DNA from 4 places in the Sporosarcina sp. FSL W7-1349 genome. Region 3 is predicted to be linked to each of the others. Evidence: riboswitches for the same ligand, from Rfam matches in the RefSeq annotation. Region 3 holds a riboswitch; each other region holds the start of a gene.

Region 1 (7,440 bases), on a different contig from region 3:
AACATCAGAGCGAAATGGAAATTTGAAACCGAAATGCCGATCCAGACAAAGATGATACCAGAAATGCTGGATGGCAAGGATATCGTAGCGGAGTCACCGACGGGATCCGGGAAGACGCTGGCGTATGTGCTTCCGATTTTACAAATGGTCGATGGTGATAAAAAGCAGACACAGGCTTTGATCATGACGCCATCCCAAGAACTGTCCATGCAGATCGTCAACATCATCCGGGAATGGGTGGAAGGGACGAACATCACGGTCACGCAATTAATCGGCGGAGCGAATATGCAGCGCCAAATCGAGCGCTTGAAAAAGAAGCCGACCATCGTCGTCGGAACTCCGGGACGGCTTGCCGAACTGGTCAGGGCCAATCGGCTGAAGATGTATGATATCCGACAGATTATCCTCGATGAAGCCGATCAGCTATTATCCCGCGATCACCGCGTTATTGTCAAAGGGCTTATTGAAGCTGCCCATCCGGATAGACAGGTCGTTGCGGTTTCCGCGACCATCACGGACGAAATTGAAATCGTCGCAAAGCGGTTGATGAAAGAACCGATCCGCCTTCAAGTGACCGCGGATGAAATGCCGAAGCAGGGGAAAGTGGTCCACTCCTATGTGAAGACCGATGTACGGGAAAAAACGGATCTGCTGCGGGGATTGGCCCATTTGAAAGGAATCCGGGCCCTCGCCTTCATGAATAATGTGGACCAGCTTCATATGAAGGAGATGAAACTGCGGCATAATGAGGCACCGATCGGGGTCTTGTATTCGGACATGAAGAAAATGGATCGTCAGAAGACGCTGGAGAGCTTCCGGAAAGGGGAATTCCGGGTCTTGATCGCAACCGATCTTGGTGCCCGCGGTTTGGATATCGAGGGGCTGACCCATGTTATCCATGTCGATGTCCCCCACACGATCGAGCAATATTTGCATCGTTCCGGGAGAACGGGCCGTGCGGGGAGCGACGGGGAAGTATTGACCCTCCTGTCCTATGCGGAAGAGCGCGATTACCGCAAGTTGACGAAAGGGATGAAACCCGTCCAGAAAACATGGTATAAAGGACAACTGATGGAAGGCAATTCGAAAACCGTACAGAAGAATAAAGGGAAATAAAAAAGGCTGTTCCTATGCCGAATTCGATTCGGGCGACAGGAGCAGCCTTTTTATTATGCTTTGCGGGCGACTTAATTGGATGCCGTTTCATCGTCCAAAGCAGTCAAAATGATCGGTTTGTCTTTTGTGACGATGATGGTATGTTCGATTTGCGCGACGTAGGAATTATCTGGTGTTACGAACGTCCATCCATCTCCCAACTCGATAATATGCTCGGCCTTTTCAGAAATGAACGGCTCGACTGCGAGGACCATTCCCTCTTTCAGCAAGGTTTTATCCCAAGCGTCATAATAATTCAGGATATGCTGTGGCTCTTCATGCAACGAGGTGCCGATCCCATGGCCTGTCAGGTTCTTGATGACATGCAAACCGTTGTCTTTCGCTACTCGTTCTACAGCCTTGCCGATCTGATTGAGGCGGGAGCCGGCCTTCACCTTGGTCATCGCGCGGTCGAATGCGCTTTTCGCGACATCACAAAGTTTCTGCTTCTTCTCATCCGGTGTGCCGACGACGAATGAAATGCCGGTATCGGCGAAATAGCCGCCATATGAGCCGGACACATCGATATTGACCAGGTCGCCATCTTGGATGACCCGTGAACCCGGAATGCCGTGTGCGACTTCATTGTTGACACTGATGCATGTATAGCCCGGAAAGTCATATTGGTCAATAGGTGCAGAAATGGCTCCTTTCTCTTTGAAAAGCCGCCCGCCCAGCTCATCGATTTCCTTGGTTGTGACGCCGGGAACGGTCGCTTGCTTCATCTCTTCCCGAATTTCTGCTACAATTTTTCCTATTTTTTTAAGCGATTCGATTTCTCTTTCATTTTTTACGATCATCCTGAACAAATCCTTTCTTCCGTTCATTCATTACCATCCCATACTATAACATATTCCAGGAATCCAAAAGACGGCAAACTTTTGAAATCGGGGATAGATTTTTCCGGTTTGGGATAAGAGAAAAAACGCGTGACCGCAGCGTTGCGGTCCGCGTTTTTATCTTTTTGGAATCGACGTGCCGTATTTTTTTCTTTCCGACATCATTTTGCGAATGATGGGGTAAAGGACAGGTGCCCATTTGATCGCTGTTTTTATTAGTTTTTTCATTGTTCCATCGCCTTCTTCCTTGTACGCTATTGCCTGTATTTTTCCCCGGGCTTCCAAAAGTAAACCTTATTTGAGCACCTTGACGCCTTGGATAATGTTCCAGATCACGATGACGAGGAAAAGAAGTCCGTAGATGGCGACAAACAGGAATGGGGTGATTTGCCAAAATCCAAAACCTCCCATGCCTCCATTCATTGGTTCGTAAAAGGAGAACATGGAAAATGAAAAGAGGATGAAGCCCGCCACGAGCAATACAGTAGGAACGAGATGGGAGACGAGTGAGCGCTTGGCATGCTGCTTCACTTCCCAATCTTCGGAGATGAAATAGACAATCAATGGAAAAAGCAGGGGCGAAAAAAATATACTAAAATAACACAAGGCCGATAATAATTTTTGATTGGTCATAAACGTCCCTCCATCTTGTCTTTACTATACAAGGATTTTCCAGTAGATGAAATCATCTTGCTTACTTCCTCTGAATACTATACACTTGAATAGACAATTGCATGAAAAACCACAAGGGGTGCCGATTGGCTGAGATTGGGCATTGAGTTGTCCTGACCCTTTGAACCTGTAAGATCATTCTTGCGTAGGGATGTGGATGGAAACTGGCATATCAAGATGTCCCGTTCATCCGGGATGTCTTTTTTCATTTCGTAGCTAGTCGTATTTTTTCAATCTCACATCCTCCTACCATTTTTCAAGGAAGGAGGAATTCATTTGTCTAGGAAACGTCTTCAATTTTTATTGGAAGTTGCCATTTTAGGTGCTATCTCTTTTGTGTTGGATCAAATCGGATTTTCATTGCCTCAGGGAGGTTCAATCACTTTGTCAATGTTGCCGATTGTGGTAATGGCTTTTCGCTGGGGATTCGCGGGCGGCATGCTGACCGGATTTTTAAGCGGATTGATCCAAATGATCTCGGCAGGAAAGGTGTATCATCCCGTACAGGCTGCGTTGGATTATTTCGTTGCCTATGCACTCGTCGGGCTCGCGGCAGTGACGCTCGTTTGGCTGCTTCGTGGAAAAGCGGAAGGGAAGAAGGGGAAGATGGTCGCGGCGATTGTCGTGGGTACAGTAATCGGAGGGTTATTCCGTTATCTGATCCATTTCATCGGCGGAATGGTGTTCTTTGGGCAATATGCCGGGGACCAGCCGGTATGGCTATACTCGCTTTTATACAACGGGACGTTCATGATACCGTCCATCATCTTGTCTGCAATTGTCGCCTCGCTTTTATTCACTTCAGCACCGCGCCTATTGCAACGTTCATAAAAAAATCGCCGCTTTCTTCTGAACTGGAAGAGACGGCGATTTTTCATTTCACTATGCTTTTTGTGCCATGGCTTGGTAAATCTTGTCCGTTTCGATGTTTCTGTACCATAAGAATTCCGACTGCCATCGCCGCTGTTAGGAACAGGGCTGCGGCTGAAACGAATAGTTCATCTGTTCCATTTATCACAATGATCCCGATGAAGGTCCAGATATTCACTAAATTCAAAGCCACATCTTTATGATGGTAGAGGAAATGAAAAGCGAATGCTGCAGCAATCGTCAAATAAATGACAGTCCATAGCGGATCACTCAGTCCCCAGCCGGACCATTCCCGGTAAGTCAGTACATAATTGAAATTCATAATCGTCGAGATGAATATCCAACCAACATAGATGGAAATCGGAACTCTGCCCCAAATGGAATTCTCTTTTGGGGGATAGGTGAAATAGAGGGCCAGCAGAAGACCGAGAATAATCACTTTGGCGATAAGCATCGGGATGTAATAACCGTAATGCCATAATAAAATCCAAGCGATATTGAACAGGCAACTCAATATGAAAAGAGATGCGCGAAGTCTGGAAATCGATCGGGAAGAGCTCGGTTTCTTATGAAAGCCATATATCCAAAAACCTAATAAAGCATAAATGAGTATCCAAATGGTAAAAACGTATCCTGCAGGTGTAAAAAGTACGGGTAACCTATATGCAATTTCCCATGTCGTCGTGCCATTCAAAGGCAATATATTAGCAACCGAGTAAACGGCTATCATGCAGACGAGGGAAAAGGTCATTATCATTTTCATCATCGTCTAATCCTCCTACTGTACAGTATACATTCCAAACAGGAAGGCGGAACAGTAAAAGTATGAAGTTTCCGTCACAAATGCAATATTTCTCATATGGAAAATTCATGATATAATAAGTGCAACTTATGTTCCGAGTGTTTTGTTAGAATGTGGAAATTGAAAACGATTTCTTCAGTGGGTGCCGTTTTTTCGTCGCTACACTAGAGATAAATAAGATACAAACGTAAAAAATGTGGCTGGTAGCGGCATACTAATGTAGAATATGCCAGATTCCGGATGTATCTTCGCAAAAGGGTGGATGTCATTGATATTGCTTGAAGGGCGATCTTGTTATTTACGAATATTGACTGAGGAGGACGCTGTTATTTTCACGGCGTTGCTTAGTGCGAACCGGGAGTATTGGTCGGTGTTTGAACCGCGCCATGAGGACAGTTATTTCACGGTATCGGTCCAGCGGGAAAAAATTAGAGAAGCACTATATCAAATGAGGAATAGACGAGAATACAACTTCGGTATCTTTGACGCTGAAACAAGCAGGTTGATCGGCCATATTTCCTTATATAGTATCAAAAGGCTTCCGTTTTCCAGTGGATTTGTCGGATATTCGATCGATGAGGCGGAAACTGGCCGTGGATTAGGGACAGAAGCGCTCGATCTCGTGACAAAATTTGCATTTGAGAAGTTGGCATTGCACCGGATTGAGGCATTTGTGTCCCCACGTAACTCCGGATCTGTCAAAGTGTTGGAGAAGTCGGGCTATACACGGGAAGGGTTGCTGCGCAAACTGCTTTATATCAACGGCGTATGGGAAGATCATTATATGTACGCGATGGTGGAAGATGATTATTGAAAGGGCAAGGCCCCATTTCGAAGATGGGTGATGAAGATAAGAAGCCACTTCCTGTGAGAGGAAGTGGCTTCTGTTATTGTTTGCGCCTTTTAATATTTCCCGGGAAATCGGGAAATTTGTCAGCTCCCGATCAATTCTCGGTTACGGATTGATAGCCATCGACAATAACATCCAGCTGGCCTGTGTCAGGATGGACGACTAGGCCATGGATTGGCACTTTTGTATCCATAAGAGGATGATGGCGTACTGCTTCAACACTTTTTTTGACGCTTTCTGTCACATCGCTGAATCCATGCAGCCAGCTTTTCATATCCACTCCCGAATATTTTAGCGTATGGAAGATTTCAGGATCGATGCCGCGGTTTGTCATATTTTTGGTGATTCGATCTGTGTCGATGGAACTCATACCGCAGTCATGATGTCCGATGATATACACTTCGTCGGCCTGAAGTTCATAGATCGCGACCAGGATGCTCCGCATAATCCCACCGAACGGATGGTTTACGACCGCGCCGGCACTTTTGATGATTTTTGCATCGCCGTTTTTCAAGTTCATCGCTTTCGGCAATAGCTCAGTAAGACGAGTATCCATACAAGTTAAAATAACGATTCGCTTATCGGGAAATTTCGTCGTTGCATACTGCTCATATTTTTTTTCGTTTACGAATGATACATTGAAGTCCAAGATTTCATTTAAAAGTGCCACTTGTCTACACCTACCCCGTTTGGATTTGCTGTCCCTTCATCCATATTAGTCTTGTATTGAAGGGGACAGTGCGCCCGTAATTAGGACATATTATTATCTTGATAAAACAAAAGAGCTGCTGGAAGGCAACTCTTTTATAGTTTAGTATCCGGTTTTGGATCGATTCTTTCTGCATCGGAAGAATCAAGAGCTTTCGCTAAATAATGCATTGTGAATAACGCAGCTAAAAGAAGTACGACCGAATAACCGATAACTGTTGTATACATGAGACCCATGTGAAAAGACTCCTCTCTACAATATAATTATTCGCCACCGCTCTTATTATACAGTAAAGTCCCAGTCTTTTTAAGGTCTTTTTAAAATGTTTTCAGCAATTGTGACGTATTTTAGAAAGCCCAATTTCCGCTGCGGAATATGGGTTCTGCCGTTCCGTCTTGGCGGATGCCGTCAATATCCATCTGGTCTGACCCGATCATGAAATCGACATGGGTGATGCTCTGGTTGAGTCCTTTTTCTTCCAATTGCTCACGGGACATCGTTTTGCCACCTTCGAGACAGAACGCATAGGCACTTCCAATCGCCAGATGATTGGAGGCGTTTTCATCGAATAGTGTGTTATAGAAAAGCAGTCCGGACTCGGAGATTGGTGAATGGTGGGGGACCAGTGCGACTTCGCCAAGATATTTCGCCCCTTCATCCGTATCCACTAAACGTTTCAGGACCTCTTCCCCTTGATCGGCAGTTACCTCTGTAATTTGGCCGTCTTGAAAAGTGATCTTGAAGTTGTCAATGATATTCCCGCCATAGCTGAGCGGCTTCGTACTGGAAACGAACCCGTTGACTCCTGTTTTCAATGGAACAGTGAAGACTTCCTCGGTCGGCATATTTGCCATGAATGGCTGTTCCTGTTCATTGATGCTACCGGCTCCGCACCATAAATGGCCTTCGGGCAACTCGATTGTCAGATCGGTACCCGGCGCACGGTAATGAAGTTTCCTATACCGTTTTTCATTCAAATAATCGACTTTGGCATGCAAGGTCTTGTCATGCTCGATCCAGGCCTGTACGGGATCCTTCTGATCCGCTCGTACGGATTTGAAGATTGCTTCCCAAAGGGCTGGGACCCGGTCGCCTTCCGGAAATTCGGAAAACACTTTGTCCGCCCATGCTTTGGATGGAGCGGCGATGACAGTCCAACTGAATTTGTCGGCTTGCATCAGTTGTCTGAATCGGTCTAACGCTTGTCCTGCTGCTTTTTGCGATTCGGCAATGCGAGCAGGATCAATTCCCTTTAACAAATCAGGGCTTTGGGACGTGATGCTCATGAAAGCGGCTCCTTTTTCCGCAAGTTGCTCCCGCTCCTGCACCTTCCAAGCGGGAAATTCCGAGAAGGACTCCGCAGGGGCTTTTTCGAACCGGATCCGGGAGACGATATCATCGACCCAGTCGACAAATACTTGGCGTGCTCCCGCCTCATAGGCTTTCTCGACGATGAGCCGGACAAATTCGACGGTTTCTGTGGAAGCGTTGATGAGCAAATACTGATTTGGTTGGATATTGACACCTACTTTGACCGCTAACT
Region 2 (7,440 bases), on a different contig from region 3:
GATAGTCCAATAAAGGATCGTACGGAAATTGTTTAGCCAATTCGGCGGCTAGGCCGATTGCGGTGATTTTCCCGTTTTGGATCCGCATCGCTCCGTCCAGGACAGCTCCGAGAGGGCTGACGGTCACTAGTTTTTTCGCTGTGACGAGATAGGTTTGATTCATTCCATCATCCTAGCAGGAACGGCGTCAGGAAAGTGGCTAAAATCCAGGCGGTTGCCAGGCGGATAATCATTCCGACAATCGCTGCCGTTAATGCTTCTCTTTCATTCAGGCTGGAAATTTCGGACCAGGTAACCGGCACTTGGCCGAAGATGACCGATAACGGCAAGCCGGAATTGGCGAGGACGAAAGAGCCGACAATCAGTTTTGGATCAATCGCGGCAGTCAGATCGGCGAGTTGTGCAACAGCAAGCGTCGGTGCAGCCAAGATGGAGACGATACCTGTTGTGGGTTCGATGTTCAAGAAAGTCAGCGCGGTCGTCATGCCCGATTCGATAGCACCCCAGATGCCGAAAAACTTAAATGCCCCGATGAAGAAAAAGACTGCCGCAACCGCTGGGATAATCAGTAAGAAGAGCAGTTCCGCTCCCTCTTTCGCGGATGCGAAAATAGTATGAAGAAATCGGGTGTTCGGTGTGAATCGGGGAAGTTGCTGTAAATCCACTTTTTTCGTATCCCGGTAAATCGTTTTGGATAACAGAAAAGGGACAATGATGATCGGTAGGAAAATGGAGAGTAGGATGAGTGGAAACGCTTGAATGCCGAATGCGGATAAAGCGATGAGGCCTAATACCAATGTTGCGAATGATTGCGGCGATTGGACCATCGTTGCGATGGCGATTTTCTGCTCGGCCTTCGTCGCCTTCGCTTTGACGAGGATCGGGCCGGCGATCTTCCCGGCAGCATTGATATCGCCCAAGATATTATAAACACTGGGCACGATGACAGATGGGTTGATGTGAAACCATTTCATGACAGGGACGAAAATGCGGATCAATCCGTCCGTGAATCCGAGCCGCTCCAGCAATCGGCCGAAAATGACACTGATGATGATGGCGATCCCCACTTCGCTTATGAGGAAAACATCGACGACAATCGGCTTCACTTCTCCGATAATTGTATTGAAGAATTCGGAAAGCGAGTCCGGCACGGCGAGCAATATAACGCATGACGCGAACACGAGCAACAAGCCGATCATTTCGATTAACCGCCATTTCGCCCGGGACGGTTGCGGCTTCCTCGGCGACGCTTGTTCTTTTTTCATCGACCAACCTCCTTGCTTTGCTTTAGTTTATGTGCGATTTGGGGGATTGGTGTTAGGTTGGGAAAGGCGTGGGGAAACTGCAAGGACTTGGGGGAACTCTTATGGCAAACCGCCAAACTATAAGGACAAGTCCCCGAACTGTCATGGCACGGAAGTAAACTGTAAGGGCCCGGGAAAACTCTCATGGCAAACCGCCAAACTATAAGGACAAGTCCCGGAACTGTCATGGCACAGAAGTAAACTATGAGGGCCCCGCAATATCCTTAAAATCACAAAAAACAACTCCCAGAAGAGACCCATCTCTCCGGGAGCTGTTGATTTACACCATTTTCAATAAAGCCTCTTCCCCGCTCATCCCTTTATGGATGCCGAGACGTTCCGCTTCGATTGTGACCGATTCGAGTGGGGCTTTTAGCAATTGATCAATCGTTTTAACCCCGACGGCGCGGCCTGCGATGATTTGGCGGTCGATCAGCAGGGTGTTGAGCAGCTCCACGTCGAGTGCGCCACACATGATATACCCCACCTCGTTCGAAACAGTCAGCAACGTGGTTTTCGGTAGACGGACCGTTGTAGCGGTGAACGCATGGCCGTCCAGGATTATCGGTGTCAATGAAACCATTTCCTCTGCCTCCTCCCCTCCTATGTATATGAATTCCTCCTTATTTACGTGAAGAAATATTTCTGTTATTTTATTGAAAAAAATTCTTGAAAATGGTATTCTTCTTGATTTATTATAGAAAAATGTTAGAAAAAAAGGAGAGTGGCATGATGAGGAATTACACCAAGGACGACATTCGGCGATTTGTGAAGGATGAACATGTGAATTTTATCCGCCTGCAGTTCACCGACATTTTAGGCATGATTAAAAATGTGGAGATTCCCGTCAGCCAGCTTGAGAAGGCGCTCGACAATAAAATGATGTTCGACGGGTCGTCGATTGAAGGTTTTGTCCGGATCGAGGAGTCAGATATGTACCTCATCCCGGATTTAGATACATGGATGGTCTTTCCTTGGCCTTCCGGCAGTGGCAAGGTGGCGCGGCTCATTTGCGATGTGTCACAAGCGGACGGCACTCCGTTCCCCGGTGATCCGCGAGGCAACTTGAAACGCGTCATCGAGGAAATGAAGGAACTTGGGTTCACCGATTTCAATCTCGGACCCGAACCAGAGTTTTTCTTGTTTAAACTGGATGCGAACAAGCAGCCGACGATGGAATTGAACGATCATGGGGATTATTTTGATTTGGCCCCGATGGATCTCGGGGAAAATTGCCGTCGTGATATCGTTCTTGAGTTGGAGGAATTGGGCTTCGAAGTGGAGGCTTCCCATCACGAGGCAGCCCCCGGCCAACACGAAATTGATTTCAAATATGCAGATGTGTTGACGGCTTGCGATAATATTCAGACTTTCAAACTCGTCGTCAAGACGATGGCACGGAAACATGGTTTGCATGCAACGTTCATGCCGAAACCGTTGTATGGTGTCAGTGGATCGGGCATGCACTGCAATGTGTCTTTATTCAAAGACGGGGCAAATGTATTTTTTGATGAAAACGGCGAACGAAAGCTCAGCGACACGGCGTATCACTTCATGGCGGGTGTCCTCGACCATGTCAAAGGTTTCACCGCCATCACCAATCCGACGGTAAATTCCTATAAACGGCTCGTGCCGGGCTATGAAGCACCTTGCTACGTCGCGTGGTCGGCGCAAAACCGGAGTCCGCTCATCCGGATCCCGGCTTCCCGAGGCATGAGTACGCGGATCGAAGTCCGTTCCGTCGATTCCTCCGCGAATCCATATCTCGCCATGGCGGCCATCTTGAAAGCGGGCCTCGACGGCATCAAACGGCAACTCGAACCGCCAAAACCGGTCGATCGCAATATTTATGAAATGAAACCCGAGGAGCTGGCGGAACTCGGCATCGGCACATTGCCGACCGATCTGGACCACGCCCTCATCGCCCTTGGGGAAGATGCAGTCATCCAGGAAGCGCTCGGCTCCCATATTTGCGCAAACTTCATGAAAGCGAAGAAAGTGGAATGGGAGAGCTACCGGATCACGGTCCATCCTTGGGAATTGGAACGGTATATGAAGATATATTAACATAGTTTACAAGAGTCTATGCAGCCATCCACGTCCGTGTCAAACCGGCGCCGGATGGCTGTTCCAATTTTACACCTATTTGACCTTTCAATCTTTCTATGATTATAATAGGGCAATCCAATTTCATAAGATTCACCGCTAGGGGTGCTCGCAACGAGCTGAGAGAGGCATTCGCCTTAACCCTTATAACTTGAACCGGATCATGCCGGCGTAAGGAAGAGGTGTTGAGCAGTTACATTCTGCCGGTCTGTATCCGGTTGTGCTTTTGAATGTCATTCATCCACTTCTTCTTCAAGAGGTGGATTTTTTATTTGGAAAAAACGAAAGGGGAAATGAAACATGAAGTTCACAGATCGATTGCATGAGAAGACGTTGCCGATATGGAGGCAGAATCACGCGCATCCGTTTGTCCAGGGAATCGGAGATGGCACATTGGATCCGGATAAATTCCGGTTCTATATGGTGCAGGACTATTTGTATTTAATTGATTACGCAAAAGTTTTTGCGATCGGCGCCGTGAAGGCAAGCGATTTGCAGACGATGGGACGATTCGCTTCTTTGTTGGACGGCACGCTGAATACGGAGATGGAACTTCATCGTAACTATGCGAAACGGTTCGGCATTTCCGAGGATGAGCTGGAGTCCGCGCAGCCTTCCCCGATCGTGCTCGCGTACACCCACTATATGCTGCATGTCTGCCAGAACGGCACCGTGGCGGAAGTCGTCGCGGCACTGCTGCCTTGCGCTTGGAGCTATTGGGAAATCGGGAAAGAGCTGAATGCCATTCCGGGGGCGGCAGATCATCCGTTGTACGGAGATTGGATTCGCATGTACGCTTCCGAAGAATTCGGGGAATTGGCGTCCTGGTGCATCGAACTGATGGATCAGTATGCGGAAGGTAAGCCGGAGCATGAGCTGGAACGGCTTGAGGAGATTTTCTTGAACACGACCCGCTTTGAGTACATGTTCTGGGATATGGCGAATTCAAAACAGATGTGGCCCGGAACTGAAACCCGCCATGCTCAAGTTTGACGATGTTTCCTTCAGCTACGACGGTCAAGCGAATATTCTGGACCGCTTAAGCTTTCACGTGCAACCCGGTGAATTCATCTCGATTGTCGGGGTGAGCGGTTCGGGGAAAAGCACGCTGTTCCGGCTGGCAACGGGGCTTGCGGTCCCGTCAGCCGGCCGGATCGTTTTCAATGGAAAAGAAGACGAGCCGCTTCTCGGCAATATCGGCTATATGCCACAACAGGACTTGCTGTTGCCATGGCGCACTATCATAGAAAATGCCTCCCTTCCACTCGAACTGGCGGGAATGAAAAAACGGGCGGCCCGTGAATGGGTGTTGCCTTTATTGGACCAATTTGGTCTTGGGGGGACGGGTGACAAATACCCTGCTGAGCTTTCAGGCGGCATGAAACAGCGCGTCGCTTTTTTGCGTGCCGTTCTCTCCGGAAGTCCGCTCTTATTGCTCGATGAACCGTTTTCCGCGCTCGACGCAATCACCCGTCTGGCGATGCAGGAATGGCTGCTCCGGCAATGGGAAATGCAACAATCGACAATTCTGTTTATCACGCATGACGTGGAAGAAGCGCTTTTCCTGTCGGATCGGATTTTTATGCTCCAAAACCAGCCCGTCACTTCATTAGAGGAAATCGTCGTGCCATTGTCGAGGCCCCGGACGCGAAAAAATTTGCATGAGCCTGCCATTTTGGCGCTCAAGGAGCAATTACTGGAAAAGCTGAAAACCGAGGTGGCGCTATGAAAAACGCCTCTTCTGCCCTTATCGTCGTCATCCTGTTCAGCGTCTGGGAAGCGGGCGCCCGGCTGTTGGCTAAACCTTTCATCCTGCCGTCGCCGATGCAAATCGTCATCCGGTTATGGGAGCTGAAGGAAGTGCTGCTTCTTAAGCATTTACCGGTAACGTTTGCGGTCATTGTCATCGGGCTGTGCTTATCGATCGGCATGGGGACCGCGATGGCTGTCTGGATGCATGCCAAGCCAGCTGTGCAAAAAGCGGTCTATCCGTTGCTCATTGCTTCGCAGATGATTCCGGTCATCGCGCTGGCTCCCATCTTCGTCCTCTGGTTCGGCTATACGATTTGGAGTAAAGTGGCCGTTGCGGTGCTGATCACGTTTTTCCCGATTACCGTGAACACCTTCGATGGGTTGGCGGCTGGGCAAAAAGAAGTCCGGGAATTATTCCGGACGATGGGGGCTGTCCCCCGGGATATTTTTTGGAAATATTCCGTGCCGGCCGCTCTCCCCCATTTCTTTTCAGGCCTAAAGATAGCGGTGACGTTAAGTGTCATCGGGGCGGCCATCGGGGAATGGCTCGGAGCGCAAGCGGGACTCGGCTATTTCAGTCGGCGCATGATGACCCAGTTTGACGGAGCGGCTGTGTTTGCTCCGATTCTCGTGTTGACGGGCATTGGAATTATTTTATTCATAACTGTTTCATTCATTGAAAATCGTTTACTACAGTGGAGGTCTCGAAATTGAAAAAATGGATCGGGTTGTTCGCTAGCGCCATACTCATGCTATTGCTAGGTGCATGCAGCGAAACGAAAGAGGAAAATCAAAAGGTCAGCATCATGTTGGATTGGTATCCGAACGCGGTGCATAGCTTTCTCTATATCGCGCAAGACAAAGGGTATTTTGAAGCGGAAGGGATTGAGGTGGACATCCAATTCCCGGCTAATCCGTCTGACCCGATAAACTTGGCGGCTGCCGGCAAAGTGACGCTCGGCATCACGTACCAGCCAGATGTGCTCATTGCGAAGACGGAACAGTCCATTGGCATCAAATCGGTCGGGGCACTTGTCCGATCCCCGTTGAATCATATCGCTTTTCTCAAGGAGAGCGGCATCGCTAGCCCGAAGGATTTGGAAGGCAAGACGGTCGGGTATACGGGAATTCCGTTGAATGAAGCGATGCTCGATACGATGATGACGACGGATGGCGCCGAATTCGGCAAAGTGGAAATGGTCGACGTCGGCTTTGAGCTCAATTCTTCTTTGATTTCTGAGAAGACGGATGCGGTCATTGGCGCATATATTAATCACGAAGTGCCGCTACTGGAGCATGAGGGCTTTCCGACAGGGTATATCGATCCGACTGATTACGGCGTCCCATCTTTTTATGAACTCGTTGTCGTGACGAGCGATGAGACGTGGGAAAAGGAGCAGAACAACATCCGGGCGTTCTGGCGGGCAGCTGGCAAGGCATTTGCCGATATGGAAAACGATCCGGAAGAAGCATTGGCGACTTTATTGAAACATCAAGATGAAGCGAACTTCCCGCTTGTGGAAGAAGTGGAACGGGAATCCCTGTCCATCCTCCTCCCGAAAATGAAAGCACCGCAGACATTCGGAGAACAGGATGCGGAAACGTGGAAAGTGATGGCGGATTGGATGCTGGAGACGGGGCTGTTGACCAAGGACCCTAATCTGGATGGAATTTTTGAAGAAATGTAATCGTAAAGGGCCGCGGCTACTGAATGCTGCGACCCTTTTTTCTAGAGGACTTTCAAAATTCTTTATCCGTCCAGTTCCTTTTTTTCTTTCAAAAGCTTTTGGAATTCGCGTTCCAGCTCTGGAGAAGGCTCTATGCTTAAGCGGCTCAATACATCAGAAATTTTCGTTTCCAACAGCAACCGCCGATCCTGATCAGTGCCTTGCGTCGTGGTCGGCTTGTTTTGATATTGATGCCAATCGCCTTCGAATACTTCCATTTCTTGATCGCGGATGACGACAATCCTGTTAGCCACCTCCTCTATGAAGCGCCGATCATGGGAAGCGAAGATTACGCTGCCTGCATAGTCTTTCAGTAGGGATTCCAATGCTTCCACGGCTTCGGTATCCAAGAAATTCGTCGGTTCATCTAAAATCAATGTATTGCAATCACTTAAAAAGAGTTTAGCGAGTGCAACCTTCACCCGCTCCCCACCGCTCAATACGTGGACCGGCTTATGGACATCCTCTCCAAAAAAGTGCATTCTCGCAAGGACTGTCCTGATGAGCGTTTCATCTTGCTTCGAAGAGGACTGGACATTGTCGATGATCGT
Region 3 (7,440 bases):
TGAATTCTTTTGGGTCGTCACGACAAATAACGCACCGTTATTGAGCTTTTTATCCCCTAATTGGAATTCCCGCAACTTCTTCACCGCATATTCCGCGACCGGTTCGTCCCCGATGCTCGGAATCGTCAATACGGCGAGCTCCGCGGACGTCGCTTCATATAACCGGATTCCGTATTGCTCCAGTTCCGCTTCCTGTTGTGGCGATAAAATATCCGCGCCGTCTTGGATCACCGGGACATTCGCTGCGGACGCCAGTCCGGGCAAGACGGTTATACTGAGCAGACACGCCGCAAGAAAGAGGCGAATGGCCCGATGGATCACTTGTTGTCATCCCCGAAATCGACTTCCGGGGCATCTTTCGCACCCGCGTCCGCTGGATAATACTCTTTTTCATCGAATCCGAAAATGGAAGCAACCAATTTCCCCGGGAACCGTTTCACTTGCCGATTATACGACGATACGACATTATTGTAGTCCATCCGTGCGACTGTGAGCCGGTTTTCCGTTCCGGCTAACTCATCCATGAGCTGGGTAAACTGTCGATCGGCTTTTAGTTCCGGATAATTTTCCACCACAACGAGCAGTCGGCTTAAAGCACCCGATAATTCATTATCCGCCGCTACCTCTTCGTCCCGGCTATTGGCTCCGGCAAGCCGGGAGCGGGCTTCTGCAATTTCAGTCAGAACCTCACTTTCATGACTCGCATACCCTTTGACCGTATTCACCAAGTTGGGAATCAAATCGAGTCGCCGCTGCAACTGGTTATCGACTTGCGCATTCGCTTGATCCACGTCTTCCTCCAAGTTGACGAATTTGTTATAACTTGGTACGAATATGATCGCGAGCACGACCAAAATAATGACAACCGTCAAAAGCGGTCCTAGCAATTTCCTCATTTCACCACTCCTCACTACCTTATGATATTAATTTACCGCTAATCCGATGCTTTAAAACTTCTCCTCACCTACTATATACTGTCTCCCAAGTCGATAGGTTTCATTTATTTTTATCCAGCGGGAGTTCAAACTCCCGCTGAATAAAAATAAAGCCTCCGGCGGATGTCACGGTTTTTTAAGGGAAGCTTTAAGGGGAAGGCAGTCTAAGTACGCGACGTCCTAAAGGTGCCTTAATTTCTGCAAAGGACGCAGAAATACGGCAAATCGAACCTTCACTGTTCGATTCGCGACGACTGCATGACCGACATCCTGTCGGCCTCAAGCTCGAAAAAATCCGGACGCAATCACGCCGAGGCGTGATTGACTTTTGATTATTTAAAAAACCGATCTCATTGGCTGAGATCGGCTTTTTCTTTATCACTTTTCGTTGTCTGTCAGTTTCATATCGCTGCGTGTGATGATATGATCGATTAGTCCATATTCTTTGGCACGTTCGGCAGTCATGAAGTTGTCACGGTCTGTGTCGCGTGCAATTACTTCGACCGGTTGGCCTGTGCGCTCGGAAAGGATCGTGTTCAATTTTTCACGCAGGAACAAGATGCGTTTTGCGGCGATTTCGATTTCCGTCGCCTGCCCTTGAGCGCCGCCCAGTGGTTGGTGGATCATGACTTCCGCGTTCGGCAACGCATACCGTTTGCCTTTCGTTCCGGCTGTAAGAAGGAAGGATCCCATGGACGCAGCCATTCCGATACAAATCGTCTGAATGTCCGGTTTGATGAACTGCATCGTATCATAAATCGCCATTCCGGCTGTGATACTTCCTCCCGGGCTGTTAATATAGATGGACACGTCTTTTTCAGGATCTTCCGCTTCCAGGAAGAGAAGTTGCGCTACAATGGAGTTCGCCACATTATCGTCGATTGCGCTCCCCAACAGGATGATCCGATCTTTTAATAAGCGGGAATAAATATCGTAAGCTCGTTCTCCCCGGTTCGTCTGTTCAATTACTGTAGGTATTAGATTCATTCCATTTCCTCCTTCAAGTTGAATAAGTGTCGGTCTGCTGAAACCACTTGCCGTTTCAACTGTACCTTCATCATACCTAGTATGGTCAACTAAGGTCAAATATAATGCCTTATGAAAGCCATGGGAACTTTCTCAAAAAAACTGTTGCAATCTCGTCGCGGCAATTGTATAATAAGATTTGTCCGCTACGAAGAGTAGCAGTGATATGCCCTCGTGGTGCAATGGATAGCACGCAAGATTCCGGTTCTTGAAATGTGGGTTCGACTCCTGCCGAGGGCGTTTTATAGTTTTCCTTGAAAATCCACGTTGGTGGATTTTTTTTATTTCTCCCATTTTCTCCGTCCAGCTGTTTATTTCGGCATATGTATTCTAGAATCCTCTTTTCCAACCGACTTCTTTGTTAGTATAGCCTATCCTCTCTGTGCTAAACTTCCTGAAACTATTTCACCCCCTTCCCTTTTGCTGAATTTTTTGCTATTGTTAGGACGTCAACACAATTACATACACATTTTGACCATTAGGGGAATCCTTGAAAAGGACTGAGAGACGAGTGCAACTCCGATACCCTTATTACCTGAACAGGTTCGGACCTGCGGAGGGAAGTGGCTTGTTTCAGTGCATCTTTGTCCATTTAGATGATCTCTAGACCACTTATCTTTCCAGGTAGGTGGTCTTTTTGTGCATAAAGGAGGTGAAAGTTTGAAACTGATTGCGGTCACCAATGATTGCCTCCCGGATCATAGACTGGCGGAAGTCCTTCTGGCAATCCAGCCTTCTGTCGATGCAGTTATTTTACGTGAAAAATCAAAAACCGATCGGGAGATGGTCCGGCTGATCGATCATCTGGTCGAGTCCGGATTCGAGCAGCAGAAACTGATTGTCCACGGACGCGTCGATATCGCTCTTGCTTGCGGGATCGGACGGGTGCAAATACCGGGCCACGGGATTCCGCCTGCTTTGATTAAAAACAAGATACCCGAGCTTTCCCTCGGCAAGTCCGTCCATTCGTACAATGAAGCGATCTCGGCCAGTGAAGATGGCGCGGATTGGGTTCTGTACGGCCATCTGTTTGAAACCCGCTCAAAGGAAGGGCTTTCGGCTCGCGGCACTGTGGAATTGAGCAAAATCATTGCCGATCTGCCTATACCAACTTATGCAATCGGTGGAATCCAGCCTAGCCATCTTAAGGAATTGGCCCGGTTAGGCGTTGCGGGGATCGCCATCATGTCTTCTATTTTCGACAGCGACCATCCAGGGCAAGCCATCCGCAAGTATCGTCAGGAACTTGAATATGTGAGGAATTGAGGAGGCGTTCTAAATTGAAGAAGATCGATGTGAACGGGGTGGGGCGGTCGATTCCGAAAGAGGTCGGGGATGTCTATCAGCTGCTGCACCATCTCGGACTGGAAAACCGTATTTTAATTGTGGAATTGAACAGGCAGATTTTGAATAAAGAGGCGTATGATCACCCGATTCGGGACAAGGATCAGATTGAAATCATTCATTTCGTAGGAGGCGGCTAAGCATGTTGAAGATCGGAAATAAAACTTTCAAATCCCGCTTATTGCTCGGGACCGGGAAATATCCTTCATTCGAAATTCAGAAGGAAGCGGTATGTGTATCGGAGGCAGAAATTCTTACATTTGCGGTTCGACGAATGAACCTGTTTGAACCTTCGCAACCGAATTTCCTGGAACAGCTCGATTTGTCGAAGTATACGCTCCTACCGAATACCGCGGGGGCAAAAACGGCAGAGGAAGCGGTGCGCATTGCCCAGCTGGCGAAAGCCTCAGGTCTCTGCGACATGGTGAAAGTCGAAATCATCGGCTGCGATCGCTCATTACTGCCCGATCCGGTTGAAACGTTGCGGGCGACTGAAATGCTGTTGGAGGAAGGTTTCATCGTATTGCCCTACACTTCGGATGATGTCGTCCTCGCAAGACGACTAGGTGAAATGGGAGTGCATGCCATTATGCCGGGCGGCGCACCGATCGGTTCGGGGCGAGGCATCCTCAATCCATTGAATTTGTCATTCATTATCGAGCAGGCGGAGGTGCCGGTCATTATTGATGCAGGCGTCGGTTCTCCGAAGGATGCGGCATTCGCCATGGAATTGGGCGCGGATGGCGTCCTGTTGAACACGGCGGTGTCTGCCGCCCAAGACCCGGTCAAGATGGCGGAGGCGATGAAACTGGCAATCGAAGCCGGACGGTTAGGCTACGAGGCGGGACGGATGCCGGAGCGCGATTATGCCGTCGCCAGCAGTCCGATGGAAGGGCTCTTGCCAAATTGAACGGGAAATATTCGCGTCAGGAACTCTTTGCTCCGATTGGCGAAGAAGGCCAGCGCAAAATTCGGAGTGCCAAAGTGTTCGTCATGGGGGCCGGCGCGCTCGGCTCCTCCAGTGCCGAAATGCTGGTCCGGGCGGGCGTCGGCCAGCTGACCATCGTCGATCGGGACATTATCGAGTGGACGAACCTCCATCGACAACAACTTTATACCGAGCAAGATGTCATTGATCAGCTGCCGAAAGCGGTGGCCGCTGAAAAACGGTTGGCCGCCATTAATGGAGACGTGCAAATCGATGGAATCGTGGCAGACGTCACACCTGAAAATGCCGAAGACTTGATTACGGGCCATGATGTAGTCATCGATGGCACGGACAATATCGAAATCCGCCTGCTCCTCAACGATGCGGCAATGAAAGCTGGCATTCCCTATTTCATGGGTGCCTGCGTCGGAAGTTACGGACTGTCTTTCCCGATTGGCTTGGAGGATGGCCAGCCTTGTCTGCATTGCCTGCTGGACACACTGCCCTCGCAGATGATGACCTGTGATACGGTCGGCGTCATCAGCCCAGTTGTCGTTACGACCGCGGCCCGGCAAGTGGCGGATGTCTTGAAATATTTAACCGGCGCTTCATTCACGCCGAGATTGGAATCGGCTGATCTGTGGACCGGAGAGCGCTCGACGATTGATGTCCGAACATTGAAAAAGGGGGATTGTCCCAGTTGTTCGGAGCGTAGAACGTATCCTTTTCTGGACAAGAGCGCATCCGTCCGAACGGCGGTCCTCTGCGGGCGCGACACTGTCCAGCTGACCTATCCGGCGACCCGACCCTTTGAATTGCAAGCCATCGCGGAATCCATTGCAGGAACCGTCAAGGACCTGAAACGCAATCCCCATCTGGCCGTCTGCCGGTTTGACGGCCACCGGATCGTTCTATTTCGCGATGGGCGCATCCTGATTCACGGAACGAAAGATATCCCGACCGCCAAGCGGATTGTTACTTCGTTATTGGGATGACGGGCAGGTGGAGGGAGAATCCCTTCACCTGTTTTTTTAGGGAATGAGGTGAGATGGAGTGTTTGAGGTAGGTGGAGCTAAGTTATCAACGGTTGTGGCGTGTTATCAGTGCTGGACAAGGGTTATCAGCAGTTGTCATGAGTTATCAGCACTCCACCCAAGTTATCAGCAGTTGTCACGAATTATCAGCACTCCACCCAAGTTATCAGCAGTTGCCACGAGTTTTCAGCGCTCCACCAAAGTTATCAGCAGTTGCCACGAGTTTTCAGCGCTCCACCAAAGTTATCAGCAGTTGCCACGAGTTTTCAGCACTCCACGCGAATTATCAGCAGTTGTCACTAGTTATCGGCACTCCACCCAAGTTAGCAGCGGTTGTCACTAGTTATCAGCGCTCCACCCAAGTTATCAGCAGTTGTCACTAGTTATCAGCACCCCACGTAAGTTATCAGCAGTTGCCACGAGTTATCAGCACCCCACGTAAGTTATCAGCAGTTGCCACGAGTTATCAGCACTCCACCCAAGTTATCAGCAGTTGCCACGAGTTATCAGCACTCCACCCAAGTTATCAGCAGTTGCCACGAGTTATCAGCACTCCTCGCGAATTATCAGCGGTCGTCACGAATTATCAGCGCACCTCGCGGAGTATCAGCAGTTTGCCACTTTCCCAAAACAAAAACCGTTCCCTAGTAAACAACAACGGTAACGGTTTCGGTTTCTTTTAGTTTTCATTTTCCACGAGGGCGACGAGGGCATCCAATGCCTGTTCCTCATCGACTCCTTCGGCAATCAAAGTAATGGTCGTATTGCGGGAGATGGCGAGGCTCATGATCCCCATGATACTTTTCGCATTCACCTGACGTTCTTCCTTTTTCAAGAAAATGTCCGATATGTAGCGATTTGCCTCTTGCACGAATTGGGCCGCTTGCCGCGCCTGCAATCCCGTTTTCATTTTCACTTCAACTGTCCGTTCCGCCATAACTGGACCAACTCCTCTCATTTTTGACAGCTTCTCTTCCATTATACTCCGGTACCTCTTGTGACAGAGTCCGCCGGCTGACTCAAGCACCACGCCCCTGCACTACGCGTCCGGGTCGGATTATACGCTGCCAATTCCCCCGTTCCGGAGATTTTCCGCAATTTCTTCAATTTTTCGCAGCCGGTGGTTGACACCGGATTTACTCACTTTTCCGCCGGATACCAATTCGCCTAATTCTTTCAGCGTAATGTCTTGATTTTCCACACGAAGCCGGGCGATTTCTTGTAGACGGTCAGGCAACTGATCCAAACCGATCGTATTTTGAATGAACTTGATATTCTCCACTTGCCGCTGGGCCGCTCCGATCGTCTTGTTCAAATTGGCCGTCTCGCAATTGACAAGTCGATTGACACTGTTGCGCATATCCCGTACGATGCGGACGTCCTCGAATTTCATCAACGAGACATGGGCTCCTACAATGCTAAGGAAATCCGATATTTTCTCGGCTTCCTTCAAGTAGGCGATATACCCTTTTTTCCGCTCAATCGACTTTGCATTCAGATGGAATTTGTTCATTAATTTGACCAGCGACTCACTATGCTCTTTGTAAATCGACGAAATTTCAAGATGGTACGAGGAAGTCTCGGGATTATTGATCGAGCCTCCCGCCAAAAAGGCGCCTCGTAAATAGGCACGCTGGCAGCATTTCTTTTGAATCAAGGATTTCGGGATTTCATTTTCAAATTGAAACGTTCCTTTTACAATCTGCAAGTCTTCGAGCAGTGCCTTTGCCCCATCACGGACCCGGCAAATATACACATTGTTCTTTTTCAACCGCATTTTTTTCCGGACGAGCAGCTCGACTTTATAAGGATATAACCTTCTCAAATTCGTGTAAAGTCTTCTTGCAATTGCAGCGTTCTCCGTCTGGACATCCAAGCTCAGCTGCTTATTGGAAAACGACAACGCCCCGTTCATCCGAATGAAAGCGGCCACTTCCGATTTCACACAACAATCATCCGATTCAATCTGCGTCAACTCTTTCTTTGTTTCTGAAGCAAAAGACATGATGCTCCCCCCTTTCCGGCGATAATCACGTCTAATCCGATTCTATCCCGTTTTCTCTATATATTCCATTAGCCAATCGGCCACTTTCTGTGCATCGTGGAAAACACTTTCCCCCTTGACGATTGCAATATCCTTCACGACGATGTCTGGCACCAGCTTTCGCAGAGC
Region 4 (7,440 bases), on a different contig from region 3:
GCGGGCACTGGTCCGAGCAGGATCGCCGAGATGACGTTGACGGCGTGCTGGATCGGATAAGCCCGTGCGATACCTGCCGGGAATGAAACGAACGTCGAACCTGCCACCGCAATCGCGACGAACATCGTCATGATGACCATCTTGCGAGTATTCATGATGAAGCCCCTTCCCTCTGTACGATTTCTCCGATCGCTGCCGCAAATTTCTGGGCCGTGGCGAAAGGATCGTCTGCCGACGCAATGGCCGAAATCAAGGACACCCCGCTGGCACCGGCTTGAATGACGGGCTCGAAGTTATCTAGTGTGATGCCTCCGATGCCGACAATCGGCAGATCGGGATGAAGTGAAGTCGTTTTCCGGATCAACCCAGTTCCCGCGACCGGCTTGGCATCCGCTTTCGAAATGGTCGCATAAACGGGACCCATGCCGACGTAATCCGCGCCGGCTGCTAACGCTTGTTGAACCTCTTCCAATGTGTGGGTAGAGACGCCTAGGATTTTATTGGACCCGAGCCGTTCCCGCACGCGTCCCGCTTCCATGTCGTCCTGTCCGACATGGACGCCGTCTGCATCGACGGCTATCGCCAATTCCACGTCATCATTGACGATGAACGGGACGTTGTAGCGCTGACAGAGCTGCTGGCATTGCTGCGCAAATTCCCGTTTTGCCTCTCCGGTCAACGCTCCTTCCCCTTTTTCCCGTAATTGAAAACAGGTTACACCTCCCTGGAGTGCCGCTTCCAACACATTGAGCGGTTCGACTGCTCCGGTATTATTCGATCCCATGATGAAATATAATTTCAACTGCTCTTTAATCGACAAGGACGACACCCTTTCCTGCGTTTTCGCCAAGGCGACGATAGGCCCAATGATTGGTCGGGCCGTGTCCGGCGCCCAGTTCCAATCCATCCCGAATGGCCGCTTGGATGAATTGTTTCGCCTCCGCCACGGCTTCTCCAGCCGTTTTTCCGTTTGCCATCCATGCCGTGATGGCTGCTGAGAACGTACAGCCGGTACCATGCGTATCCTTCGTGTTAATCCGCTCCGAGCGGAGAATGAACCGCTCGCCATCCGCGGAGAGGAATAGGTCTTCCGCAAATTTTTCGTTGTGGCGATGGCCGCCTTTCATAACGACTGCCTGGGCCCCGAGCTCCAACAATTTCTCCGCCGCTTCCAAGACGTCGTCATCCGTTTCGATGGAAACCCCTGTCAGGACTTCTGCTTCCGGGATGTTCGGTGTGATGACTGCCGCAATCGGAATAAGTTCCTGTTGTAACGCATGCACTGCCTCTTCTTGCAAGAGGGAAGCGCCGCCTTTTGCAATCATGACTGGGTCAATGATCAATGCCGGTGGTCCGTACATTCGTAATGTCTGTGCCACCGTTGTAATGATGTCAGCCGAAAAGAGCATCCCCGTCTTCACCGCACCGACATGGAAATCCTCCAAGACTGCCTTTATCTGCGCAATGACACCAGCTGCTTCAATCGGATAGACGCCATGTACGCCAAGTGTATTTTGTGCCGTGACCGCGGTCAGTGCGGATGTACCGAATACATCCAATTCCTGAAAGGTTTTCAGATCGGCTTGGATGCCGGCCCCGCCCCCGCTATCTGAACCAGCGATCGTTAACGCTACTGCTGTCATAGTGAAATGCCTCCTTGTGAAATAAAATCCCCTATTGTAATCAATCGGTCTTCCGTTAAAGCCAATCCATTCAGAAAATGAACTGCAAAATCTCCGGGTCCTGTGGCCGCTTCTGCCGCATGTTCCCCAACTTGTTTATAGAAAGCCAAAGCCGTGGCGGCCGCCTCCAATGGTTTTTCATTCGCCACGGTTAAAAAAGCGCCTACTACGGAACTTAACAGGCAACCCACGCCAGTCACTCGCGTCATTAATGGGTGTCCGCCAGTAATGGACAAGAGATTCTGTCCGTCCGTGACGATATCGACTTCGCCAGATACCGCAACGAGGCAATCGTGGGTAGTTGCGACTTGTTTTGCCAATTTCACCACGTCCGCTTCTCCCTCTCCGGCGTCGACGCCTTTCGCCTGCCAATCAACACCTGCAATGGCCGCCAGTTCCCCTGCGTTACACCGAATGAGCGTGACATCGACCTCCTCCAAAATACGCAGCACAGACTGCTTGCGGAACGCAGTCGCTCCGGCTCCGACCGGGTCCAGAACGACCGGTTTCCCATGCGCATTGGCACTCTTGCCAGCGAGAATCATCGCCTCGACCGTGACCGCCTTCAAGGTGCCGATATTCAGGACGGTACAAGAAGAGACGGCCGCAATTTCAGCAGCTTCCTCGACCGCATCCGCCATCACCGGAGACGCACCCAACGCAAGCAGGCCGTTCGCCTGGAAGTTGGCCACGACAATATTCGTGATGCAGTGAACGAGAGGTTGGTCCTTCCGTAATTGTTGTAGAAGAAGTTTTGGTGAGTTTGACATGACAATCCACTCCTTTTTTGACATTAAAAAATCCGCCTCCTGATCGGATCAGGAAGCGGACGTGTTGGAAAAATGAACGATTGCAATTGCCACTCCACTTCCCTCCGCTGGCATCAACCAGATCAGGTTCCAAGGGTCCGCATATCCATACGCGTCTCAGTCCTTCTACAGGACTCCCCTAGTGGTGAAATATGAATTTATTTTCCACTTCACTATAACATAGTTTCAAGTGATAGCAATAAGGGAATTCGGAATAAGATGCCCAACCAGGTTTAGTCTCTTCCAAAACAAGCAATTATGAAGAGTAGAAGGAGGCTTCGCGTCCATGCAGTCATTATTTGAGATTCAGACAGTCTTGCACAAGGCGGATCTCATTTCATTCACATGGAATGATGTCGGCGGACTGTATCGTGTGTATAAAGATGGAACGCATTTGTACGAAGGGACGGTCGCGGAGTTCAGTGATGGGGATTTCACCCATGCGAAATTCTATACGTACACGGTCGAACGGCTTGAAAATGGGGAAGTGGTCGATGTGATCGTTCTTCAAACATCTGCGTTCGCAGAGGAAAAGAATAAGGAGAATCCCCTGCAATCCATCGTCATGACAACAATTGTTGCCAAGACACAGATTGCGCTGTCTTGGGAGAAGATCAAAGACATCGAAGAATATCATATTTTCCGCAACGGGGTTTATGTAGAAACGGTGAGAGGGAATCGTTATATTGACCGGGACATCCTAGTAGACGAACCTTCCATCTACTCCATCCACGCAGAACGCCCCTTGGCCCAGTCCGAGGAACGGTTGAACGTCAGCAAATCCGTTGTGTCACAAGTGTTTGGCGCCGTCAATCCGTTTGCTACGAAAGAAGAGGCGGAAGTAGAGCAATTTTTAATGACAAAGGAAATTGCATCCCCGAGTCAGTTGCTGTTGCCTGTCAAGGAGAAGAAAGCTCGGAAACGGGTGGACCACTGGAAATTCCGCTATACGACTTTCTTGCAAGAGCAATGGATTACGAACCCCAATGTCCTGTCGCCGAACCATTATTTCAAAGGAGATGGCCGAGGTTTTGCTTCGGACGGCAAAGGTTTCCGGACGCGGGTCGATATCGAACTTACCTATGATTTAGCTCGTTCTCCATTGACCTTTACGAAGCAGGTCGGGGAGTCGGTCGCCTATAATTATTTGAAGCGTTTTCGGGAACGGGCGACCGCTTCACCCGACGGTATCACGCTGGAACGATTGGATCACGGGGAAGATGAGACCGGCTTTCTCCTTCAGCATGCAGTCGGCAATCCGCTGACTACAGCACCGCAAATCGACTACGAAGTAACGGCGGTCATGCGGCGGGACGGTTTGTTCGATATTTGGGGCTATCATGATCAAGCCCCACATCATGAAGTCTATTTGGCTAGAGGCGATGGAGATTGGGAAGACATCCACCTCGCGGCAAGCAAAGGACTTGCCTGGATGTCGCGGATTGTCGCTTGGCAATATTGGCGCATTTCGAACCTGCAGTGAAACAGACTTTTTGACAGCCGGGAGAAGCACTGATATATTTATCTTGAATTAAAGATAAATTACGAGGTGAAGAAATGATCCATATATTCAAAGAAGGACAGAATCCGAAAAGGCCAACCTTGCTTCTGCTGCACGGCACGGGCGGAACGGAACAGGATTTATTGCAATTGGCGGAGTGGGTCGATCCGCAAGCATCGGTGTTGAGTGTGCGTGGGAATGTGTCGGAACACGGCATGCCCCGTTTCTTCCGGCGCTTGGCGGAAGGAGTGTTTGACGAGGAGGATTTGATTGCCCGGACGGCAGAATTGCACCAATTCCTTGACGAGGCTGCCGAAAAATATAACTTCGAGCGTTCCAATGTGGTGGCGATCGGGTATTCAAACGGTGCCAATATTGCGGGGAGTTTGCTATTCCATCATGCAAACAGTTTGAAGGGGGCCATCCTGCATCATCCGATGGTTCCTCGACGCGGGGTGGAGTTGCCCGATTTGGCAGGGGTCCGGGTGTTCATAGCTGCAGGGAAGAACGATCCGATGTGTCCGCCGGAAGAAGCGGAGGAATTGGCGAATTTATTGAATGGGGCAGGTGCGAAAACGGCGATTCATTGGGAAATGAACGGTCATTCACTCACCCGATCGGAAGTGGAAGCCGCGGCGGATTGGTATGGAAAGAACATCGTCCAGTGAATAAAAAGAAGATCGGATAGACATGCTATTTTGGAAATCAAGAGAGGAGAAGAGGAATATGGTGAAAACAGCCATTGTGTATTATAGCTCGACGGGGACCAATTACCAGCTCGCTCAATGGGCGGCGGAGGCGGCGAAGGAAGCCGGCTCGGAAGTCAAGGTGTTGAAAGCTCCTGAGACTGCACCTCAAGCAGCTATTGATTCTAATGAGGCATGGCGGGCGCATGTGGACGCGACAAAAGACGTGCCGGATGTTGCTCCAGCGGATTTGGAATGGGCGGATGCCATCATTTTCAGCGTACCGACCCGGTTCGGCAATATGCCCGGGCAGATGAAGAACTTCCTGGATACGACAGGCGGTCTTTGGGCGCAAGGCAAGCTTGCGAATAAAGCCGTGAGCGCCATGTCCTCTGCACAAAATCCACATGGCGGCCAAGAAGCGACTATCCTCTCTTTGTACACGACCATGTATCACTGGGGAGCGATTGTCGCAGCACCGGGCTACACGGATGCCGTCACATTCGGGGCGGGTGGTAACCCATATGGAACAAGCGTCACGGTGGGACAGGATGGCAAAATGATTGAGGACGTGCAAGCTGCTGTCAAACACCAAGCTAAACGCACTGTACAAGTGGCAGAAGCATTGCAACATCTGAACGCATAAGAACAACCGGCCTGCGGGGGCCGGTTGTTCTTTTTTAGGTGCGCCCGTACCATTAGGAAACATTATGTTTCTTTTTTTCCGGCCGTGGCCAAATGAAATACGAAACAGAAATTGCGAAGTCGATGCCAAGGATAAGTGCCCATGTTTTCAGCACGCCGGATAGGGCGGTCGTTTTTTCCGAATCACCGATGAGATAAATCATCAGCAGTAACAGAGCACCACCGATTAAGAAAGCAACAAGATGCTGGAATGACCCTTTCATGGAGTGGCGTGCGTATGCCCAACCGGTTTTTCGCTTTGGCTTCTCGCCTTGTTTTTTGACATAGTAGCGAAACCGTTCATCAGCCCAACGAATCATGCTTTTACCGAACGCAATCGATACGCCCAGGTACACAGCGGCCAAGGCATGGATCTGTGTTGCCGCTGCGCCGTTGTATAAATCTATTGCGGTGACGGTCAATAATAGAAGATCGATAACGGGAGTCAGGGCCAAGAAAAACAAGCCGAGCTGTTTCCGGTTGAACACATAACGGGTCAGTAACCCAAGCAGGATGACGATCCAAAAACCAATCTCACATGCAATAATCGTCCAGGCGATCAAATTCATAAGCGCACACTCCTTTTTAATACAATTGTATTAATTTAAAGTTATTATACATTATTTGTTTTATTTAATACAAGTGTACTATATATTGCGCAGAAAAATTAATTTGCTAAAATAAAAGTATGCCGAAAATTGTCGATCACGAGAAAAGACGCGAGCAGATTGCCGAGGCAATGTGGCGGGTCATTTTGGATAAAGGGATGGAAGGGGCAACAGTGCGGAATATTGCGGAGGAGGCGGGGCTCTCGCTCGGAGCGCTCCGTCATTATTTTTCGAACCAAGATGATTTGCTAGTCTATGCAATGACTCTCGTGCAAGAGCGGGCGACCGCGCGAATCGGATCTGTCGTAACAAGGGATTTGCAGCCGAAAGAAATGGTCATCGCCGTTTTGTTGGAAATTGTGCCGGTGAATGCCGAGACACGTGCTGAAATGGAAGTGTGGTTTGCGTTCATGGCTCATGTCCGGCATCGGAAAGATACATTAGCGATACCAGAGGATATGATTTTGGAAGGTGTACAAAAACTGGTGGGCCATTTAGCGGCAAGCGGGGTGTTGAAAGAAGGGCTTGATTTTGAGTTGGAGGTTGAGCGGCTTTATTCCCTCATTGATGGAATTGCCATCCATGCTTTCTTCGAGCCGAAGCGTTTGAAGAGTGAACAAGTGATTGCCACGATCCGCTACCACATCGATTCCATCTGTCAGCAGTGAAGAAATTTTTGTTTGTCGTAAGTTTGATGTCATTCAAAGAGAAGGGATTATTTATTTGGCCCAAGCAGAATGAAAGGCTGTCTCCAAGATGTACAAGGGGACAGCCTTTTTAAGTTGCAACGGATGCCAGACGGAGGTTAATTGAATTGGTTCGAGGTTTGATTGCATTGCCGACCAGCTTGCTTGCATTCCGTAGCCGGTTGCTTGTACTTTAGTCCGGTTCGCTTGCAAGTCGGCACTTTCGCTCGGGAAAACATCCGGACGTTCAAGAATCTCCCGCAGTTTTCGGCAAGGCAATGGTGAACACGGTTCCTTGTCCCTTCGCACTGGCGACTTCGATCGTTCCGCCGTGGAGGGTGATCAGTTGTTTGACGATGGACAGGCCGAGGCCGAATTCCCCGTATGGATTCGTTGTCCGGGAGACGATCGCCTTGTAGAAGCGGCTCCAAATCTTTTCAATTTCTTCCGGGTCCATGCCGATTCCGGTGTCCTCGATTTCAATGATGGTGTATTCTTCTTCGTCGAAGCCCCGTAGTCGAATCAATCCATTCTCTGTGAACTGGATGCTGTTTTTTGTAATATTGATCAGCACTTGCAGAAGCCTGTCATAGTCGGCCAGAACATGGATTGTCGGCTCGACCTCGATCTGAATGCTATTCCCTCTGTTCTGTGCCTGTCCTTCCAATTGTTCCTTCGTAATCTCGAATAAATCGATGAGCTGGATGCTCTGCTTATCGAGTTTCACTTGATTGGCCCGAATCTTTTCGTAATCGAGGTTTTCATTCACCAGACGGATGAGCCG

Evidence for each region. A riboswitch is a leader RNA that binds a small molecule or an ion and turns the genes downstream of it on or off. The one in region 3 is predicted to bind thiamine pyrophosphate.
Region 1: another riboswitch for thiamine pyrophosphate. It lies ahead of thiT (energy-coupled thiamine transporter ThiT); the one in region 3 lies ahead of MKY41_RS19005 (thiamine phosphate synthase).
Region 2: another riboswitch for thiamine pyrophosphate. It lies ahead of tenA (thiaminase II); the one in region 3 lies ahead of MKY41_RS19005 (thiamine phosphate synthase).
Region 4: another riboswitch for thiamine pyrophosphate. It lies ahead of thiM (hydroxyethylthiazole kinase); the one in region 3 lies ahead of MKY41_RS19005 (thiamine phosphate synthase).

What each region holds. Positions count from the first base shown of each region.
Region 1 is NZ_JBBOOK010000002.1:36,641-44,080, reverse strand. It holds gene MKY41_RS14200 (DEAD/DEAH box helicase) at 1-1,116, shown strand, start outside; gene map (type I methionyl aminopeptidase) at 1,188-1,955, opposite strand; gene MKY41_RS14185 (DUF4870 domain-containing protein) at 2,289-2,627, opposite strand; TPP riboswitch at 2,732-2,835, shown strand; gene thiT (energy-coupled thiamine transporter ThiT) at 2,943-3,497, shown strand; gene MKY41_RS14175 (tryptophan-rich sensory protein) at 3,541-4,302, opposite strand; gene MKY41_RS14170 (GNAT family N-acetyltransferase) at 4,607-5,152, shown strand; gene MKY41_RS14165 (beta-class carbonic anhydrase) at 5,283-5,858, opposite strand; gene MKY41_RS14160 (aminopeptidase) at 6,245-7,440, opposite strand, start outside.
Region 2 is NZ_JBBOOK010000001.1:1,226,124-1,233,563, forward strand. It holds gene MKY41_RS06135 (amidohydrolase family protein) at 1-163, opposite strand, end outside; gene MKY41_RS06140 (hypothetical protein) at 168-1,265, opposite strand; gene MKY41_RS06145 (YunC family protein) at 1,585-1,887, opposite strand; gene glnA (type I glutamate--ammonia ligase) at 2,037-3,371, shown strand; TPP riboswitch at 3,502-3,605, shown strand; gene tenA (thiaminase II) at 3,711-4,403, shown strand; gene MKY41_RS06160 (ABC transporter ATP-binding protein) at 4,390-5,139, shown strand; gene MKY41_RS06165 (ABC transporter permease) at 5,136-5,876, shown strand; gene MKY41_RS06170 (ABC transporter substrate-binding protein) at 5,873-6,850, shown strand; gene MKY41_RS06175 (Vga family ABC-F type ribosomal protection protein) at 6,913-7,440, opposite strand, start outside.
Region 3 is NZ_JBBOOK010000003.1:80,815-88,254, reverse strand. It holds gene MKY41_RS19025 (TPM domain-containing protein) at 1-321, opposite strand, end outside; gene MKY41_RS19020 (LemA family protein) at 318-896, opposite strand; gene clpP (ATP-dependent Clp endopeptidase proteolytic subunit ClpP) at 1,314-1,922, opposite strand; tRNA gene MKY41_RS19010 (tRNA-Arg) at 2,130-2,201, shown strand; TPP riboswitch at 2,432-2,540, shown strand; gene MKY41_RS19005 (thiamine phosphate synthase) at 2,622-3,227, shown strand; gene thiS (sulfur carrier protein ThiS) at 3,242-3,445, shown strand; gene MKY41_RS18995 (thiazole synthase) at 3,448-4,215, shown strand; gene MKY41_RS18990 (ThiF family adenylyltransferase) at 4,212-5,228, shown strand; gene MKY41_RS18985 (HPr family phosphocarrier protein) at 5,947-6,204, opposite strand; gene whiA (DNA-binding protein WhiA) at 6,325-7,272, opposite strand; gene MKY41_RS18975 (gluconeogenesis factor YvcK family protein) at 7,315-7,440, opposite strand, start outside.
Region 4 is NZ_JBBOOK010000002.1:632,244-639,683, reverse strand. It holds gene thiW (energy coupling factor transporter S component ThiW) at 1-155, opposite strand, end outside; gene thiE (thiamine phosphate synthase) at 152-820, opposite strand; gene thiD (bifunctional hydroxymethylpyrimidine kinase/phosphomethylpyrimidine kinase) at 810-1,643, opposite strand; gene thiM (hydroxyethylthiazole kinase) at 1,640-2,452, opposite strand; TPP riboswitch at 2,535-2,642, opposite strand; gene MKY41_RS17115 (DUF3238 domain-containing protein) at 2,778-3,974, shown strand; gene MKY41_RS17110 (alpha/beta hydrolase) at 4,049-4,660, shown strand; gene wrbA (NAD(P)H:quinone oxidoreductase) at 4,719-5,324, shown strand; gene MKY41_RS17100 (hypothetical protein) at 5,377-5,931, opposite strand; gene MKY41_RS17095 (TetR/AcrR family transcriptional regulator) at 6,051-6,638, shown strand; gene MKY41_RS17090 (sensor histidine kinase) at 6,904-7,440, opposite strand, start outside.